DNA from 2 places in the Sphingobacterium sp. UBA3549 genome. Region 1 is predicted to be linked to the other one. Evidence: riboswitches for the same ligand, from Rfam matches in the RefSeq annotation. Region 1 holds a riboswitch; the other holds the start of a gene.

Region 1 (7,658 bases):
AATAAATATGGCTAAAATAAACACAATGTATTCATCATATTTTTGAAAAAACACTAAATTTAACAGGAATAAAATTTTGTCTTATTTGAATAAGTAACCTTTTTGAGTTTCATGCGGGGATTTTGCAGTAAAGTTTTTTCTGCAAACAATCCAATAAGGTTATATTATAGATACATTCAACTAACTGAAAAATATGTTGTCAATCCAACAAGCTTATAACGGAATTCTTGAACCGTCATTAATCGCGGAAATAGCGGAAAATGCGCAGATAAAAACGTTTAATGAGGGGGATCTCATTATCGATACCAATCAATATATCAAGTCCATGCCCCTGCTCTTAGATGGAGCAATAAAAATTGTTCGCGAAGACGAAGATCAGGGAGAATTGCTGCTTTATTATCTGGAGCGAGGTCAAACCTGTACGATGTCAATTGCCTGCTGTCTAGGAAATAAAAAGAGTGAAATCCGTGCACGTGCTGAGAAAAAAACTACGGTGGCCATGATTCCCAACGAACTTGTCAATCTTTGGATGGGAAAATATCCTTCTTGGCGAAATTTCATAATCTCAAGCTATTCAAGCCGCATGGAGGAAATGTTGCAAGCCATTGATAGCTTAGCCTTCTCTAATATGGAAGAACGAATTATCAACTATCTCCAGGCGAAGGTAAAACTGAATGACGACCGAATACTCACCCTCACCCATCAAGATATTGCTTCCGACCTCAACACATCCCGTGTGGTTGTCTCCCGAATTTTAAAAAAGCTGGAACAGGAGGATAAAATTGTATTGCTTCGGAACGAAATCAGGGTATTAGTGGATTGAGCAAAACATTCGTATCTTTAGCTATAAGTAAATTTCGAAAGGTACTCATATCATTTTTATTTTAGATGAAGATAGAAAAATTAGGATTTATAGGACTAGGAAATATGGGTTATCCCATGGCTAAAAATCTAGAAAAAGCCGGATTCCCGCTTTCTGTTTATAACAGAAACAGCAGTAAGACACTGGGTTTTGAAGAGCATTTGATCAGAAAAGATATCGCCGAACTCGTCGATCAAAGTGATATCATATTTTCCATGCTCACGAATGATGATGCTGTCGAAGATGTATATGAAAAAATCCTTCACTGCAATGTCAAGGGTAAACTATTTGTCGATATGAGTACGATCTCGCGCGAAGGCTCTGTTTCTACTGCATCGAAATTAAAAGAAAAAGGCGGGGCTTTTATTGATGCACCTGTAGCCGGCAGTACTAAACCAGCGGCTGAAGGTTCCCTTATTATTATGGTCGGTGGCGAATCAGAACATGTTCATCGCGCTACACCTTACCTTGAGAAAATGGGCAAATCGATCAAACATCTTGGGGAAAATGCCCAGGGGATCTCGGCTAAACTTGCCATAAACTATTTTCTTTCCACCATTTATCAAGGGCTTGCGGAGACGATCCTGTTTTCAGACAAATTGGGCATTAATCGGGGGCAAATGCTCGAAATTATCAACGATAGTGCCAGTGGCAGTGGTGCGACAAAAGTGAAAACACCTTTGCTTGTGGAAGAAAATTATGCTCCAGCGTTTGCACTGGATCTTATGCTAAAAGATATCCGGCTGGCCCAACAGGCTGGCGCCGATTATCCGCTTTTAAAAGCACTGCTTGAGACGTACGGAAAAGCGCATGAAAACGGTTTTGGACAACTCGACGTTATCGGCATTATTGAATCTATAAAGTCTTGATTCACGTTGCAAAGAGCAAAAGGTAACCCAATCAAAAAGGATAAATATAATAGCCTAACGACGATTGCAAATACATAGACAGAAAAATTATTTACATATGAAAAAAGTAATGACCCTATTGCTGCTTACCATGGTTACCATGACTTCACAAGCGCAAGAACTAAAACAAATTTCGTATCAAGATGGTGAGCAAAAACTCAAAGGATTGATTACCGCCAATACGGCAAAAAAAGGAGCAGCTGTCCTCATTCTCCCGGCATGGAAGGGAATTGACAACGAAGCGAAACAAGCCGCATTACAACTGGAAAAAGAAGGCTACATTGCTTTCATTGCTGACATTTACGGTGAAGGGAACATTCCCTCAGACAACACGGCAGCATCGAAAATAGCTGGACATTACAAAACCGACTATAAGGCTTATCAGCATCGCATCACGCTAGCATTAGAACAACTAAAAAAAGAAGGAGCGGATCCCAACAAGATTGCTATCATTGGCTACTGTTTTGGAGGTACCGGCGCGCTCGAAGCCGCAAGAGCACATTTACCCGTCAATGCAGTGGTCAGTATTCATGGCGGCCTATCCAAATCTGCAGACAGACCCAATGGTGCTATCAAAACAAAAGTGCTTGTTGAGCATCCTGCAGACGATAAAAGTGTATCCAAAGAAGATTACGATGGGTTGGTCAAGGAATTAAACCAAGGGAAAGCAGATTGGCAAATAATCACCTATGCAAATTCTGGACATACCTTTACCAATCCAGAGTCGCCACAGTATAATCCAGTGATGGCGGAACGCGCCTGGGCGCATACGTTATTATTTTTGAAAGAAGTGTTAAACTAGCTAGCAACACGAACAACAGCAATATCTCTCCACATGAATGATAATTCGAAGCTGAAAATCTATCCGACTATTGTTCATTTCTTGATATTGCTGTTGTAAAGCATCATCGCAATCCCCCATCCTTTAAAATCACTAAAGATAGCAAGCCCTCAAAACCAGGGGACAAATCGTGTCGCAAATCGTGTGACAAATTGCGGGACAAACTTTTAAAAAAGGAGAAAAAAAGTGTGAACACATACATTTCTTGATTAATTTTGAAAGCAAAATAAGGTCGAATTGAGAAAAAGAATACTAATAAGTCAACGTCATCCAATACTATATTTTCTTGCGGTATGGGCACGAAGAATGCACCGAAAAGCCGTTTGGCTGTTGGATGATAAAAAATACGCTGCTGTTAAATCAGCTGATAAACTTCCCTTCCGCGTTAAAAAACACCAGTCTGTATTGTTAAAGAAACTGGGCGAAAACAACATGCAATTGCAGATCAATAAAGTTATCAATCTGAAAATTGCAGCATCACAGATCACGAGCATTCTGATCAGGCCAAAAGAAACTTTTTCATTTTGTAAATTGGTAGGACTACCTACCGCAAAAAAAGGGTATCTGCCGGGAATGGAACTTTCTTTCGGCGAAGCGCGAGCGGGCATTGGTGGTGGAATCTGTCAAATATCAAATCTCATCCATTGGCTTGTCATTCACAGCCCGCTTACGGTCACTGAACGCTACCACCACTCTTTTGATCCTTTTCCCGACGATGGTCGTGTACTACCTTTCGGTAGTGGCGCTACCGTATTCTATAATTATCGGGACTATCAGTTCACTAACAATACCCCTTACACCTTTCAAATAAATCTGTGGTTTACCGACAAATGTTTAGAAGGTGAATTGAGAATCGATCAAGAGCTGGATTTTGCGTACCATGTATTTGAAAAAGAGCACCAATTTCTTAAAATAGACAATCAGTTCTTTCGGAAGAACGAGATCTGGCGCGAGAAGTTTTTAAAATTTCAAGGTGGAAAGATTTTAGAAACAGAACTTTTAACCAAAAATTTTGCGCGCGTTACTTATACCCCGGATGAATATACTGAAATTAGTTCCGACCGAAAGGCGTAATTCATTTTCATGATGATGATGATGCACGTTCTTTTAATATGAAAAGTCCACTTTTTTGTTTAAGTTTGGGATGGCTTTGGGGGTATTCTGTATAGAATTGAGATAGTCCCTTTGAACCTGATTCGGTTTATACCGGCGTAGGGAAAAGCAACAATCCACTGTACAGCATACCTTTATACTGCACAGCCCATCGCTCTTCCTTCCCTCAAAGCCACACGAATATAGCTTAACATGCAAAAAGAATGGAAGATTCTATTATCAATTTATTGGAGAAGGTGAGGTTTGAAAAACCGCTCGTGCATAACATCACAAACCTCGTTGTGATGAACACTACGGCCAACGCACTTTTGGCCTTAGGAGCATCCCCTGTAATGGTACACAGCCCATTGGAAGTACGCGAAGTTGTGGACATTGCACAAGCGCTCGTCATTAATATCGGTACTTTAAGTGAACATACAGCCGAAGCGATGCTGGTCGCTACGGAACACGCCAATACCATTGGACGACCGTGGGTATTGGACCCTGTTGGTGCCGGGATATCAGCATTTCGCAATGACTTACTTTCCAACCTATTAGCACTAAAACCAACAGTAATCCGTGGCAATGCATCGGAAATCATAACGCTGTACAATTCCAACCAACCGAATACAAAGGGTGTTGACAGCACCGCGGATAGTAAAGATGCGCTCAGGTTTGGAAAGCTATTGCAACAACATACTGGCTCCATCATCTGTATTTCTGGAAATGTAGACTATATTCTTTCGGAAAAACACACGGTTGAAGTGTATAACGGCCACCCCTTAATGACGCAAGTGACAGGACTTGGCTGTAGTGCTACTGCACTCATTGGTGCATTCCTGGCTGTTACGGATGGCCACTTTGAAGCTGCTGTCGCAGGGGTCTCCCTCTTAAGCCTGGCCGGAGAGCTCGCAGCCAAATCGGCCAGCGGCCCGGGCACACTGCAATTGAATCTTTATGATGAACTCTATCGGCTTAATGCAGAACGTCTGCAATCAAGTCTCAAGATCAAACACTATGCACATTAATCCGCTTTTCCCATATCCTTTATATTTAGTCATCTCAGAGCGGGATTGTTATCCCAAAAATTGGCTTCAGGTCGCCGAAGAGGCTATTATTGGTGGTGTTGATCTGATTCAATTGCGAGAGAAAACGGATAATCCCGCTACCTTTTTAGCAAAGGCCATACGCTTGAAAAAGATTACCGATCACTATGGTATTCCTTTGGTAATTAATGATGCCGCAGCAATTGCCCACCAGATCGGGGCCTGGGGAGTGCATGTGGGTCAAAACGATCTCAAACCAATCGCCATTCGAGAAAAATATGGAGACAGATTAACTATTGGATGGTCCATAGAAGCTGTGCAACAGCTAGAGAGCCAACAGCTGCTAGTCGTCGACCATCTTGGTGTAAGTCCCATCTTTTCAACACCTACCAAAAGAGATACTGTTACCGAATGGGGAATTACGGGTTTAAAGCACCTTCGGAATAGGACCGAAAAGCCATTGATTGCGATCGGAAGCATGAATTTCCACAACGCACAACAAGCTTGGAAAGCGGGCGCAGATTCCATTGCAGTTGTTTCGGCCATCTGTCAAAGTGCCGATCCCAGACAAGCCAGTGCACAATTAAAAGCCTTACTAAAATGACAAAAAACAAAAAATATAGGGTTCCTACTGTACTCAGCATCGCAGGATTCGACGGAAGCGGCGGAGCCGGCATACAGGCAGATACCAAAACGATATCGGCACTGGGCTGCTATGCGATGAACGTTTTAACCGCCCTCCCCGTTCAGAATACGCAAGGTGTGAGACGTATTTATGAGATACCTACCTCGGCTGTACAAGATCAGCTGGATGCAATCTTTGAGGATATTTATCCAGATGCAATCAAAATAGGCATGGTGCACAATATTGAGCTTGTAGAGCTCATCAGTAACTATTTGACAACGTATAAGGGACCAATCGTATTTGATCCGGTCATGGTATCGACGAGTGGGCACAAACTTATTCATGACGACACCATCCAGGCCTGCGTAACACGTCTTTTTCCCTTAGCAACACTGATTACACCAAATTTAGATGAGACGAGTGTCTTAGTGGATGAACCTATTCATACTGTCCAAAAGATGGAAAAAGCTGGAAATAGTTTACTGGCTGCGGGTTGTCAATCTGTTCTGATTAAAGGTGGACATCTACAGAGTGAAGAGTTAACATCCCTCTTATTTCAACAGCAAAAGCCTCCAATTGAATTCAAGTCACAAAAAATTAACAGCAAAAATACACACGGTTCCGGCTGCTCGCTTTCTTCAGCAATTGCGAGCCAATTGGCACAAGGCATTGCTCTCGATCGCGCAGTAGACATCGCATTATCCTATATACACGCGGCGATTTTGGGAAGTAAAAATCTTCGCATTGGCAAAGGAAATGGGCCATTAAATCACTTCCATAACCCCCTTAAACTTATGCAATATGAACTGGACTGATCATGCCTGGGATGCTATAACACCAATTTATTCGGATATACTTGCTATGCCATTTATCGTTGAGCTTAGTGATGGAAGTCTTCCCTTGGATAAATTTCAATTTTACATGCGGCAAGATGCATTCTATTTGGAAGAATTTGGTCGTGTCCTTGCTTTTATAGGTGCAAAGAGCGCTGACAACCAACAAGCATTGGACTATTTCGAGTTTGGGCGCAATGCACTTCTTGTTGAAAGAGCACTGCATGAAAATTACTTTCGAGAATTTGGTTTAACATCTGGAGACAACAGTAGCAAAATTGAGCCAACCTGCCATCATTATATCCATTTTCTCAAAAGCGTAGCTGCATTCGAAAGTATTGAAGTCGCCATGGCTGCAACACTCCCATGTTTCTGGATCTATAAAGCAGTAGGTGATCACATTGTGTCGACCGCAAATACGCTTGATAACCCTTACTCCAAATGGATTGAAACCTATAGCGGTGACGATTTTGCACAGGGAGTTATCAAAGCCAAAAATTATGTTGATAAAATTGCTGCAGAAACTACTGCAACAAAACGGGAGAAGATGCGACAAGTATTTATAACAGCTTCCCAATTAGAGTATCAATTCTGGTTAGCTGCGTACATAGGGCGCATATGGTAAAACAAATAGACTGTCCGATACCGAACAGTCTATGTTCAAAAATGAGCACTAAGGAAATCCGAAACACATAAAAAGACAACTATGAATCAACACCTTAGATATATCAATAATTTTGGCACTACTATTATACTATATGTTCAACAAAACAATCAGGTGCATGTTTATGTAAATTGGAAATGATAAATGGGAAAATAAAATAAAACTTTTAATCTACAATAATTTTAAACTAATAACAAAAAGATAATGAAAAGAATCTTAACCATTGCCTTTATTTCATTTTTATATGTAGCGCAGGCACAAGAACGGGAAACACGTAAGATCGCTGCTCCAGATGGCATTTCATCGGCAACCTCGCTTCGTGTGGATTACATCCATTCTAATCGCAATGAGGTTGTTGTTGAAGCGGATAATCCCGAGCATTTATCCCTTATCGAAACGACTGTAAAAAATGGTACCCTCTATGTACAGTATAAAAGAAACAGTTCAATCAGAAATGCAAGAAACAATCGTGTAATTGTTTATTCGAGCAAGATACCGTCACGTTTCTCGGCATCTTCAAGCAGCTCGATTTATACCGATGAGATCATTAAGAGCAACAAAATTACTGTAGACGTGTCGTCTTCAGCCAGCGTATCCCTGAAGAAAATAGTAGCGGATGACATTAGTCTTGCAACAAGTTCTTCGAGTAAATTAACAACCGAAGTAAGCAGTAAAAATTTGCAGGTTTCGGCAAGTAGTTCGTCCAGGCAGAATATTTCAGGGAATGCTTCAAATTTAAATTTGAACACCAACTCATCCGCATCGGTTGATATGAGTCGTTTTACAA
Region 2 (7,658 bases), on a different contig from region 1:
AGCTGAAATATTAAAATGGTTTTTTGGCGGTTTTTCTGGGAAAAAGAGCTTGTTATCACTGTATTTTTCAGCAACATGCTCGTATTCTTGCAGAAAAGAGGTAAAATTTTCCTGATATCCTATTGACAATGCAGAAAAAGTTTCGGCTTCTTTATGCAGTATTGTGTAAATAGGGTCAACCCTGTCCCAACAAATTAATTCGCTACCTCTCATTGCCATTTTGAATTCAGCATGTTGGTTCACAGCCCTCGAAAGGAGGTAAATCATGACAGGATAGAACTTATAACCGCGCATTTTTACAAATTGGACCACCGCCGATATATCGAGCTTAACTGTAAGGCTAAAACCACATTTTACATCCCCACGGTAAATCTCGAAGTGCTCCCTTCGCTTCCAATTTGCTGTATCAATTGTTTGATATTTTGTATCCATTTTTATCAATTATCTAGCTAGTATTTATTTCCTCGTCGCTATAATGACTTAGACAGTCAATTTATCCGACAAAGAACGCCTTTAAAAATATTCTATTTTTTTGGTTGCAACTAATTACGACAAGTTTCCAAAAGATGAAAATTTCATTTTGATACGATTGACTTCAATTTCCTATATTGGAAGATGAATTCAAAAAGGTAAAATCGTTCCACGTATTTCTTCCAAATATAAAATATTTTTGCTGGTATCAATCAAATACAATAGGATTGATACCAGTAAAATGTTACTTGAGTTCCAATTCCAACCGGTGTTTACCAGCCTTCAATGCAATAATATTACCATGGCTTACATTATTTGGAGGATAAAATGTCGCCTTCGCATTTGGAGGTATCTGAACATCATATACAATCTTATTACCACTTAATTTCCAATGAGATAAAATTTTACCATAGGGTGATTCGTAAGAAATGGATGATTCTTTCAATTCCTGAGGAAAAATAGGCTTCAACAGTATGTTTTTGAATCCAGGTTGTTCGGGATCAGGAAGAATCCCGCCGATAGATTTAAAAAACCAGCCACCAATTTCACCAAACATCATGTGGTTGTCCGAAATATCCCGAGTTGCTTTTAAATCCCAGTTCTCTAACAGTGTTGTCGCCCCATTGACAATCCACCATCCCCAAGACGGATAGGTATCTTGTACCGCAACTTTATACGCGGTAACCCCATACCCGTTATCTTTCAATGCATTCAAGAGGGCTTTTGCTCCCAATACCCCTACGTCCAAGTGAAAGTGAGCCTCTTCAACTTTCCTATTTAGATTGGCCGCAACCCTCGCTTTCATTTCGTCAGGGACAACTCCCCAATAGAGCGGTACACTCAATTCCGTCTGTGTTCCATTGTTATAAATTCCACTAGAAACATTCAAAAATCTCGCATTAATTGCCGCCTTGATTCTTTTGCTAAGTTGATCATATTTTTGATGGTCTGCCGTTTTTCCGAACAACTTTGCAGCTGCAGCCAAAATGGTCGCATCAGCATAGAAATAAACAGATGACGTCAGTTCCAAATTGGACTGAGCCTTAACTGGAACCCAATCTCCGCGTCCAAAAGTAGTAAGGCCTGAGGGGCTGATGCCGTCGACATAATCGACATAGCGTTTAATATTATCGTAGCATTCTTCCAATGCACGCGGATCACCATAAAACTGATAGATCTGCCAAGGGATAATGGCGATGGTGCTTGTCCAGTCAAGACCATTCGCAGTACCATACCCCCATCCACCCGTTGGAATAATATCTGGTAATACGCCATTCTCTTGTTGCTCATCACGATGATCGGCCAGCCATTTTTCATAAACTGTAATACCGTCAAAATTATACAGGGCAGTTTCAATCGCCAGGTGACCATCCCCTGTCCAACCATTTTTTTCGCGTTGCGGGCAGTCCGTAGGATACCCCATCAAATTCGACAAATAGGCATTGTTGGTCGCTTTCCATAGTTTGTTAATCAATTCCGAGGATGTTTTAAGCTGTCCGATAGGTTCAACATCGCTGTGCATAAAATAGGCAGTCACAGCAGAATTATCCAAAGCTATCGCTGCGCTGCTGCTAACCTCGACATAACGAAAGCCTTTATAACCAAATTTAGCCATAAACTCATCATCGCGACCACTTAAGGTTAGTATATCCGTCTGAAATGGCTCGCTTTCCTTATCGCCAAGATAGTAAACATCGATATTGGACTGATCGAGTCGGCCATCAGACTGTAACCGTTCACCATGCTTAATACGCAGAACAGTACCCCTCGGCCCCTTTACCTGAATCCTTGTAATCCCCGCCATATTCTGCCCCATATCGAAAACATACGTACGGTGGTCAATCTTTGTGACTGATTTTGGTCTGAATACTTTTCCCAGTCGAATCGGAACCATTTGTTGAGAAACGATATAGGTAGATGGAGCAGTTCTATATTGAACGGCCTGCCAGGCTGAATCTTCAAATTTTGGCATATCCCACCCGGGCATGTCAATTCGAGCATCGTAATGCTCACCCGTGTAAATATTGTTATAGATAATTGGACCGGAAGCTGTTTTCCACTGCTTATCTGAAACGACCGTTTCCTGTGTGCCGTCTGTATACTCGATTTTAAGCTCCAAACAGAATGTTGGCCGATTTCGCCATGGGGCTTGATGAAAGTTCCATACCGCCAGCGGTTGATGATTATACCATCCATTTCCCAAAACGACGCCAATCGCGTTCGCACCTCGTTGAAGTTGTCCGGTAACATCCTCTACCACATACAGTGTTCGACGATCAAATCGCGTATACATGGGATCAAGACGGTGGTCTCCAATGCGCACGCCATTAATAGAAAGTTCATATAATCCGGCAGCAGCAACATAAGCACGAGCCGATTTTATTCGCTTCTTGGCAGTGAATTCAGTCCTAAAATACGGAGCGTTGCGCGCATTGATATCTTTATTGTCACTGATCCATTTTCCTGTCCAAAGATCCTTCCCCATCATTCCAGTCTCGAAAGATGCTATTGCTGAAACGCTGGAAATGCCGTCTCGGTCCCATACTTTAACTCGCCAAAAGTATTTTGTCCGCGGTTTTAACTCGGTACCATTATATTGCACCAACATCGCCGAACTTAGCTGCTTTCCACTGTCCCAATGCGCTTTTGCCCCGTGTAACAATGCAAGAGAATCTTGCCCTAAAAGAATCTGATAAGCTTGTTGTAAAGCGTCCCTTCGCTGGTCTTCAAGGCGCCAGCTTAGTCTCGGACGGGATGCGTCAATGCCTAGCGGATTGACCAGATGTTCGCATGTCAACTGTACAGCAGTGCAGTTATTCTTAGATTGTGCATATGCAGTACATGCCATACACAATAGTATTGTCAATAAAATCCTACGCATTAAAGGGTATAATTGTCGGTAACTGTTAAATTGTTTTAGCTGATTAAAAAACGAATATATTAAATATTTCCCAAATCGCGACCTGCACTTTCCTGATCTATCTGTGAGGCATTTAAATTAAAATTCTTGCAACTTTCACAAAAATAATACTATCTTCGTTTTAACTTTAGGGGTGTCTGCTTGTGCAGGCTGAGATTTTACCCTTAGAACCTGATCCGGATCATACTGGCGTAGGGAAAAGTGAGCTGTCTAACAGGTGCATTGCTGTACCTTCGTGTAGCCATTCCTAAAGTTTAACCAAAAAAATTAAGGAATGGAACTTACAATAAACCATCAAATTCGATTTTTCGACCCCGCCCCTCTTTCACTTGAGGAACTATTGGTCTTGGAATTATCTGGCAAAACCCAAGGTGTTGCCGCTGCCATCAACAACCATGTTATACCCAAGGAAGATTGGGCTACAACAACACTCAATCCTCACGATCAAATCATCTTAATAACCGCATCGCAAGGCGGATAATGATTTCAAAAAAATCACCCTAATCATTCAATTCAATTCAGAAAAATGACAGCTGAAACAATTACGCAATCCCCTTTTCCCAATTCAAAGAAAATTTTTGTACCTGGAACGCTATTTCCTATTCAAGTTGCTATGCGACAAATTTCTTTAAGTCAAACCAAATTGAGCAATGGGCAAGTAGAAATTAATCCCCCTATCACAATCTACGATACCTCTGGTCCATATACCGATGAGGATTTTCAGATCGATATCCGAAAAGGTCTCCCGCGGCTTCGCGAACAATGGATATTGAATCGCCAGGACGTGACCCAGCTAGCCAACATCACATCCCAATACGGACAAAAAAGGCTCTGTGACCCAACGCTTGATGCGCTCCGATTTGCCTATAGTCATAAACCGAAGGTGGCCACTTCTGGCGGAAATGTCACCCAATTACATTATGCAAAGAAAGGCATCATTACCCCCGAAATGGAGTACGTAGCTATCCGGGAAAATCAACGTATCGAGCAGCTAGTAGCCACCACACCTGGAATGGATCATCAGCATACAGGTGAAAACTTTGGTGCCAGAACACCTAAAAAAAAGATTACTCCCGAGTTTGTCCGCGAAGAAATCGCTGCCGGAAGAGCGATCATTCCCAATAATATCAATCACCCTGAAAGTGAACCGATGATCATTGGCCGTAATTTCCTGGTTAAGATCAATGCCAACATTGGCAATAGTGCTGTTAGCTCGAGTATCGAAGAGGAAGTTGAGAAAGCGGTTTGGGCCTGCCGTTGGGGGGCCGACACCATCATGGATCTCTCCACAGGTAAAAATATTCATGAAACCCGCGAGTGGATCATCCGCAATTCACCCGTTCCAATCGGCACCGTACCAATCTATCAAGCATTAGAAAAAGTAAAAGGGGTAGCCGAAGACCTTACTTGGGAGATATTTAAAGACACCTTGATCGAACAGGCAGAACAAGGTGTTTCATACTTTACTATACATGCAGGTGTACTGCTTCGCTATATTCATCTTACAGCTTCAAGGGTAACTGGTATCGTCTCAAGAGGTGGTTCCATCATGGCTAAATGGTGTCTTTTTCACCACAAAGAAAACTTTCTTTATACCCATTTTGAGGAAATCTGCTCGATTATGAAACAATATGACGTCGCTTTTTCGCTTGGCGATGGTCTTCGCCCTGGAGCTATTGCGGACGCCAACGATGCGGCTCAATTTGCTGAACTCGAAACATTGGGTGAACTTGCGAAGATCGCCTGGAAACACGATGTTCAGGTAATGATAGAGGGCCCCGGTCACGTCCCAATGCAACTGATCAAAGAAAATATGGACAAACAACTGGAATGTTGTAATGAAGCTCCATTTTATACCTTAGGCCCGCTTACCACCGATATTGCTCCGGGGTATGACCATATTACTTCGGCCATTGGAGCCGCGATGATCGGTTGGTACGGTTGTGCCATGCTTTGTTATGTCACCCCAAAAGAACACCTCGGACTACCAAATAAAAAAGATGTTAAAGATGGTGTCATCACGTACAAACTAGCCGCGCATGCTGCCGATTTGGCCAAAGGACACCCTGGAGCACAGTATCGTGACAATGCTTTAAGTAAAGCAAGATTTGAATTCAGATGGGAAGATCAATTCAATCTGTCCCTAGATCCGGATACCGCACGGGAATATCATGACGAAACCTTGCCTGCAGATGCAGCTAAAGTAGCTCATTTCTGTTCCATGTGCGGCCCCAAATTTTGCTCCATGAAAATTACGCAAGAAATACGGGATAGTGCAGCGCAGGGTATGCTTGAAAAATCCCAAGAATTTATCGCACAGGGTAAAGAAATCTATTCATGATCATTGCACTAACGCCAGAAGAGACCATAGATACCGAAAAAGCGGTTCTCCATACACTTTTTGAAAAGGGACTCGATTTCCTGCACTTACGCAAATATCATTTTACAGACTTACAAATGGCAAGATATGTAGAATCAATAGATCCTGCATATCTTGAAAAGTTGGTCCTCCATTCCCACCCTCACCTGTCGGCTGAACTTGGGATCGCACGCATTCATATAAATGAATGGAGTAGACAGCATAGCCCCTCCAGTCAGATGAACGCTCCAATTATTTGCTCAACATCTGTACATGATATCCTGGCATTCAACAAACTGGATGAATGCTGGGCTTATGCTCTTCTCAGTCCAATATTTCCAAGTATTTCAAAAAAAGGATACGGACGAGATAATGCCCAACTGAATCAACTTCCAAAACGCGTTAATTTTACGGTTCGTCTGATAGCACTTGGCGGTATAAACCAAGCTAACTGCCTCCTGCCATTGCAGGAAGGGGCAGATGGAATTGCTTTGTATGGCGCTTTATGGCAGCATCCAGACCCAATTCAAAATTTCATTGCATGTCAACAAAAACTATGGAAAAACTCCAATACATATCACAAGGACAAACATTAGATGCACAAAAAGATAATATTTTAAAAGCTCTTGATGCTGGTGTCAAATGGATACAAGTTAGGTGGAAAGGAGCTCGCCAAGAGCATCTTTACACATTGGCAGAAAAGATCAAAAACGTGTGTTCGCTATACGGCGCCACCTGTATCATCAATGATCATCCTGCGCTTGCAGCGGCTGTAGACGCAGACGGCGTACATCTCGGACTGGAGGACGGCAGTATCGCTGCGGCAAGGAAGCTATTGGGGCCAGGAAAAATAATTGGCGGTACTGCCAATAGCTTTACAGATGTAAATCAAAGAATAACGGAAAATTGTGACTATATCGGGCTTGGACCATTCCGATTTACGACAACAAAACAAAAACTAAGTCCCGTATTGGGGCTTGACGGATATGAAAATATCATTAGGCAGGTCAGACGAGAAGGGTTATCCCCTATCCCGATATTCGCCATAGGCGGTATAGCCCACCTCGACGACATTCAACAGCTATTACAAACTGGAGTTTATGGAGTTGCAATTTCCGCTCGTATAAACTATAATCCAGCAATCGTTTCATCAATCAACAAAATTTTAATATGAGCAATTTAACCATAGCCGATCGCGTATTTGAATCAAGGTTATTTTTGGGTACGGGCAAGTTCGGCAGTCTCACAGAAATGAGCCATGCCATTGAATCTTCGGCTTCCCAGTTGGTTACCGTGGCCCTCAAACGCATCGATCAGAACACCGTAGACGACAATATCCTGAATGCCCTCCATCTGAAAAATATTCATTTGCTTCCCAATACCTCGGGAGCACGTACTGCTAAAGAAGCGGTACTCGCAGCCCAACTTGCACGAGAGGCTTTGGAAACAAACTGGGTAAAGTTGGAAATTCATCCCGATCCTCGCTATCTATTACCTGATCCCATTGAAACCTTACGTGCAACTGAATCGTTGGCCAAATTGGGGTTCGTCGTCATGCCTTATATCCATGCAGATCCAGTACTTTGTAAAAGGCTGGAAAATGCAGGCACAGCAGCAGTTATGCCTCTAGGTGCTCCTATTGGCAGTAATAAAGGACTTCGTACTATGGACTTTCTTGAAATTATCATTGAACAAAGTAATGTACCCGTCGTTATAGATGCTGGCATCGGAGCGCCTTCCGATGCCGCCAAAGCTATGGAAATCGGAGCAGACGCTGTTTTAGTGAATACGGCAATTGCCATTTCCAATAACCCCGTACGCATGGCCGCAGCATTCAAAGAAGCGGTTACAGCTGGCCGAAGAGCCTATGAGGCCGGCTTAGGAAAGGTCGGAGCACATGCCGTCGCT

Evidence for each region. Region 1 has a riboswitch for thiamine pyrophosphate ahead of thiM (hydroxyethylthiazole kinase). Riboswitches for the same ligand answer to the same signal wherever they lie in the genome.
Region 2: another riboswitch for thiamine pyrophosphate. It lies ahead of thiS (sulfur carrier protein ThiS); the one in region 1 lies ahead of thiM (hydroxyethylthiazole kinase).

The regions. Positions count from the first base shown of each region.
Region 1 covers NZ_DFOE01000002.1:105,264-112,921, forward strand. Annotated here, with positions in the region: gene B2W36_RS01440 (Crp/Fnr family transcriptional regulator) at 194-823, shown strand; gene B2W36_RS01445 (NAD(P)-dependent oxidoreductase) at 889-1,731, shown strand; gene B2W36_RS01450 (dienelactone hydrolase family protein) at 1,829-2,572, shown strand; gene B2W36_RS01455 (VanW family protein) at 2,849-3,685, shown strand; TPP riboswitch at 3,754-3,846, shown strand; gene thiM (hydroxyethylthiazole kinase) at 3,928-4,731, shown strand; gene thiE (thiamine phosphate synthase) at 4,721-5,353, shown strand; gene thiD (bifunctional hydroxymethylpyrimidine kinase/phosphomethylpyrimidine kinase) at 5,350-6,189, shown strand; gene tenA (thiaminase II) at 6,176-6,832, shown strand; gene B2W36_RS01480 (GIN domain-containing protein) at 7,076-7,658, shown strand, end outside.
Region 2 covers NZ_DFOE01000035.1:167,317-174,974, reverse strand. Annotated here, with positions in the region: gene catA (type A chloramphenicol O-acetyltransferase) at 1-432, opposite strand, end outside; gene B2W36_RS18290 (alpha-L-rhamnosidase) at 716-3,319, opposite strand; TPP riboswitch at 3,511-3,606, shown strand; gene thiS (sulfur carrier protein ThiS) at 3,666-3,872, shown strand; gene thiC (phosphomethylpyrimidine synthase ThiC) at 3,918-5,732, shown strand; gene B2W36_RS18275 (thiamine phosphate synthase) at 5,729-6,346, shown strand; gene thiE (thiamine phosphate synthase) at 6,292-6,924, shown strand; gene B2W36_RS18265 (thiazole synthase) at 6,921-7,658, shown strand, end outside.